DNA from 2 places in the Thermomicrobium sp. genome. Region 2 is predicted to be linked to the other one. Evidence: riboswitches for the same ligand, from Rfam matches in the RefSeq annotation. Region 2 holds a riboswitch; the other holds the start of a gene.
The links. Region 2 has a riboswitch for fluoride ahead of ACWIVK_RS05640 (hypothetical protein). Riboswitches for the same ligand answer to the same signal wherever they lie in the genome.
Positions count from the first base shown of each region.

Region 1: another riboswitch for fluoride. It lies ahead of ACWIVK_RS01990 (cation:proton antiporter); the one in region 2 lies ahead of ACWIVK_RS05640 (hypothetical protein).

Region 1 is NZ_JBRBZA010000009.1:19,673-22,130, forward strand. It holds gene ACWIVK_RS01975 (endonuclease/exonuclease/phosphatase family protein) at 1-247, shown strand, start outside; gene ACWIVK_RS01980 (nucleotidyltransferase domain-containing protein) at 283-609, opposite strand; gene ACWIVK_RS01985 (HEPN domain-containing protein) at 590-985, opposite strand; fluoride riboswitch at 1,166-1,244, shown strand; gene ACWIVK_RS01990 (cation:proton antiporter) at 1,320-2,458, shown strand, end outside.
Region 2 is NZ_JBRBZA010000030.1:36,941-39,398, reverse strand. It holds gene ACWIVK_RS05645 (HEAT repeat domain-containing protein) at 1-177, opposite strand, end outside; gene ACWIVK_RS05640 (hypothetical protein) at 188-1,177, opposite strand; fluoride riboswitch at 1,218-1,295, opposite strand; gene ACWIVK_RS05635 (amidohydrolase family protein) at 1,609-2,458, opposite strand, start outside.

The sequences.
Region 1 (2,458 bases), on a different contig from region 2:
GATGCGCCCGCTCGTCCTGGGAGGCGATTTCAATGCCGATCCCGGTAGCCCCGAGCTGACCCGGCTCGGTGAATCCGGCCTCATCGACGCTGCAGCCGCGGTCGGGGCCACCGACCCGACCTCCGCAGACGACCGGCGGATCGATTATCTGTTCGTCACCGGTGAGCTACAGCCTCTCGCCGGCTCGGTTCCACCGATCAGCGCGTCTGACCATCGGCCGGTCGTCGTCCGCCTCGCACTGCCCTAAACCTAAAGCGCCCGGTCACCTGAGCCGCGCAGACCTCACACGAGCCGAACGGCTTGGGGGAGCACGTTGGCAGCCAGGCCACGACCGCTCGCGACACTAGCAGCCACTTCTTCTTCGCTCCAGACGAAGAGGTCGACGGGAACCGGCAAGTTTTGGAACGCTTCCTCGCAGCAGGCCCGCGCAGCTTCCCGGTCCGCCCCATCGACGACCACCACGAGGAGGTCAGCATCGCTGCGCGGCGTCGGGATACCGCCGGCGAAGGAGCCGAAGAGGTAGATCGCCCGTACGCCAGGACAACGCCCCGCTTCGCGCGCTGCCTCCCATAGGGCGGCGAGCACACTCTCACGGTCGAGGAAACGCACGCTCACAGTACTCGACGATCGCTCGTGCATCGGCGATCGCCTCCGCTGCATCGCGTTCCGTGTAGTACTCGCCGGGAAGACCGGCGGGGAAACCGTTCGGATAGCGCGCCAGTATATAGTGGCGATCCAGTCGTCGGGCAGCGTCGAGCAACGCTTCCGGTACCTCGAGGCGAGCGGCCAGTCCGCGGAGCAATCGCCAGACGCTGTGGCCCCATCCCTCCCCACCGAGCCCCAGGAGCAACCCTTTGACAGCCTTCTCAGCAGCCTGCTGCGCAGCGAAGGCAGCCCACTCGTAGTCGCCAGCTTGGCGCGCCCGCTCAGCATGGGCGAGATCGCGTCGCGCTTGCGCCAACCAGTCTGCCCCGCGGTTCGCCACGTTCCTGCACCTCGCTCCCGGAAGGATAGCAGAGGAACAGGCGGTCGCGCACTCGCCCTGGCTTCCAGCGATTTTGCCCGTTAGCCGATGAGACGGCGCAGGAGCGATCGCAGTGTTCCTCGGGACAGCTCTCCCGCGACAGCGGATTCCCTTCCCTTTTCCCGGAACAGTGGTAGACTACAGTCGAACGGCGATGGAGTCCGCCGGGGCTCGCCGAGAGCCCGAAGCGCCAGATAAGGCTGATGGCTCCTGCTCGCAGGACGTGCGGGCAGGAGTTTTTCTTCTGCCCCCGTCCTCGAAAACGGCGAACAGAACGAGCGGGAAGGGGGCATCGATGGCAAACATTTGGGCCACTGCCGCACTCTGGATCGGACTCGCATTTCTGGCGAGCATCATCTCCATTCGTCTCGGCCTGTCCGTCGCACTCGTCGAGATCCTGGTCGGTGTCGTCGCCGGGAATGCGCTCGGCCTCCAAACCGATACCTGGATCAATGCGCTCGCCAGTTTTGGGGCGGTCGTCCTCACCTTCCTCGCCGGGGCGGAGATCGAGCCGGAAGCCCTGCGCCGGCACCTCAAGGCGAGTCTCGCGATCGGCTTCGCTGGATTCCTCGCGCCGTTTCTCGGTGCCGCCGCCTTCACTCGCTTCGTCGTGGGTTGGAGCTGGCCACAAGCCTGGATCGGTGGCCTCGCTCTCTCCACCACTTCGGTCGCCGTCGTCTATGCGGTGATGGTGGAAACTGGATTGAACGAGACCGACATCGGCAAGTTGATCCTGGCCGCCTGCTTCGTCAACGACTTGGGCACGGTTCTCGCATTGGGACTTCTCTTTGCGAACTATGACCTGCACCTCATGGTTTTCGTCGTCGTCACGGCAGTCACGCTCTTCCTGCTCGGGCGAGTGACACGATTCGTGATCGCAGCGTGGGGAAACCGCGTCAGCGAGCCAGAAGTCAAATTCCTGTTCCTGGTACTCTTCTTCCTTGGTTGGCTGGCGACGATCGCCAAGAGCGAAGCTGTTCTGCCAGCGTACTTGGTCGGCCTGGCCATCGCTGAGATTTTCACGCATCATCGCCCACTCATGCTGCGCCTGCGGACCCTGGCCTTCGCTCTGCTGACGCCATGGTACTTCCTCAAGGCAGGCTTGTACGTTTCCCTGCCGGCGCTCGTCAGCAGTATCGGGTTGATCATCGCGCTGCTCTTGGTCAAGATGGTCACGAAGCTTCTCGGAGTCGGACCGTTGACGCTCGTCTTCGGGCTCGAGCGGCGCACGAGCGCTTACACCACCCTGCTGATGTCGACCGGCCTGACCTTTGGCACTATTTCCGCACTCTTCGGCCTCAACAACGGCATCATCGACCGCACCCAGTACACCGCACTGGTGACCGCCGTGATCGCCTCCGCGTTGGTACCCACGTGGATCGCACAGACCTGGTTCCTGCCACGCACAGAGGAGACGCCGCGCGCCCCGGCCGA
Region 2 (2,458 bases):
GTCGATCTCGTGTAAACGCCTGCGGAGTACCTCGATCAGCGCGGGTACCGCCAGCCGCGTCCGCCGCTGACCCAAAACCCAGGCGCACATTTCGGCAATATCCGGGCGTGGATGCTGGAGTCCTTCGATCAGGGCCATGTCGTAGGACGAGTCCTCAGGCTGATTCGGCGTCGTCATCGCGACGATCCTACACTGTCATGCACTGCGCCCGCTCGTGGGGTCCAGCTGCTGGAACGGTGCCGACGAGGCGCGCGATCGCGCGGAGCCAGCTTCCTCGTTGAGCCACGTTCAGGGTGCCGCGAAACCGATAGTCGTGAGCGGCGATGAAGGCCGACACATCGTCGAGCAGGGCGGCGAGTTCCTCATACCAGGGCACTGCCTGGTCGCTCGCGGCAGCATGGCCCAGGCAGACTTCGAGTGAGCAATCAGCCAGCGGTGATTGCCAGAGCGCCCGCAGCCAGCTCCAGCGCCGGTCCTGCCCTGGTGGTTCGGCCAGGCAGTGAGGGCAGACCGCGGGTAGAGCAGCGGGCCGAGGGACGTACCACGGACGACGGCCCACGTCATGCTGGAGGAGTTCCAAGGGTGACCAAGCCGCGCGTTCGTGCTCGGCCCGCTCGTGCCACGCTTTCCAAGGGAAATCACTGAGTAGTCCAGCCAGTGCCATCGCATGGGGGCGACAGAGGAGGCCCGGTTGCCGGTACACGAGCGATGGGTCTTGTTGGACGAGTTGGGTGGTCGCCGACAGGAGCGTTTTCTCGGCCTGCCCGAGCCATTCGCAGACTGGGCAGGGGGCGAGCGGACGGAGCCAGTGTGCGAGCCCGTTGCGAGCGGGGCCTGATCGGAAGGCAAGGCGCAGAAGCCGCTCGAGCAGGATCGCGACGCCGAGATGGCTGTGAACGGCTGCTCCTGCCGGAACGAGCGCCCACGCGTGTTCCCAGCAGAATCCGCGTGCCGCCGCGAGCCGATCGGCCGTGGCTGGATCGTTCACTCGTTCCCAGAGAATCGCTTCGAGCGCTCGGCGCTCCTTGCCTTCCAGCAAGCGGCACAGAGGGCACCCTGGTTCCCCGAACGACTCGTGTAGGGTGGCGGCCAGGTATCGGTCGGCCGTGGGGCGAGACGAGCGAACGAGGAAACGGCCGATTCGGGAGATGGTGTGGTTGCGCGGCACTTCTGCCATGATGCCCTCCTAACGTCAAAAAGCCTCTGCTGACCGGACTGGTCGAGCAGAGGCTATCAGCCGCATCGGGCGCTTCGGTGGCCCACGCCACCTGGCGAGCCTCATCGCCGTGCAGCACCGAGTATATCAGCGGAGCGGTTGGCTGTTCCAGCGAAGGGAACCGGCGAGGCGAACGTCGACCGCGTGCCGAGCGGTCTTCGCCTCGCAGCGGGCGTAGACCGTCAGAGCAGCGGGGCGACGCGGTCGCGCGTGTACCGACGCAGCCAGGGCGCGAACCGATGCGAGAGAACCTTTTGGCGCCGCGAGACCGCATGATTGCTCGGTACGGCCGTCAGGCCTACCGCGAGCCGAGAAACGCGCGAGCGGACGCGCCGAGGAGAAGAACGGCGCGATCTCGGTGCTTCGGTGCAGTCCGCTCTTTCCGCGACTGTTCAGGTGCGTTCCTGACCCTGGTTCGAGGCTGGTAGGGCGTTCTCGATGAGGTGCGCGAGACCGAGGAAGCGGGCCGCGTTATCGCGAAGGATCTTCGGGCGGACCGAGTCCTTGATGGGGAGTTCAGCGAACTCGCGCAGCCAACGATGAGGAGTGAGCATGGGAAAGTCCGAGCCGAAGAAGACCTTATCCTGAACCAACGAGTTCGCGTAGCGAATGACGCTTTCCGGAATGTACTTGGGTGCCCAGCCGGAGAGGTCCATGAAGACGTTCGGCTTGTGACGGAGGATCGCGAGTTGCTCTTCGTGCCAGGGCCAAGCCGGATGAGCCATGATGATGCGGAGTTCCGGGAAACGTGCGGCGATATCGTCGATGTACGGGATGGGGCGGCCGTATTCGAGGCGGATGCCAGCTCCGCCAGGCTGCCCGGCTCCAGCCATAGTGGTGCCGCTGTGAAAGAGAACGGCCAGGCCGAGTCGGGCACAAGTTTCCCAGAGAGGAAAAAAGCGGGGATCGTTCGGAGCGAAGTCTTGGACCGCCGGATGAAACTTGATCCCTTTGAGGCCGAGCGCAGCGCAGCGTTCGACCTCGATGATCGCAGCCTTCCCCTTCCAGGGATCGACCGAGCCGAATCCGATGTAGACATCTGGGTATTTGGCGACCCACTGGGCGATCTCCTCGTTGGAGGCCTTGAGTCCGGTGCGGGTTTCGTCGTCGATGTCGAAGATGACGGCCATGCCATTGAGTTCGCGATACATGTCGGCCATAGCGTCAGGATGATCGCTGAATCCTTCCTGGTTGGCGGGAACGTAGCGGTCGCGTTCCCATACTTTGGCATGGTCACCGGTT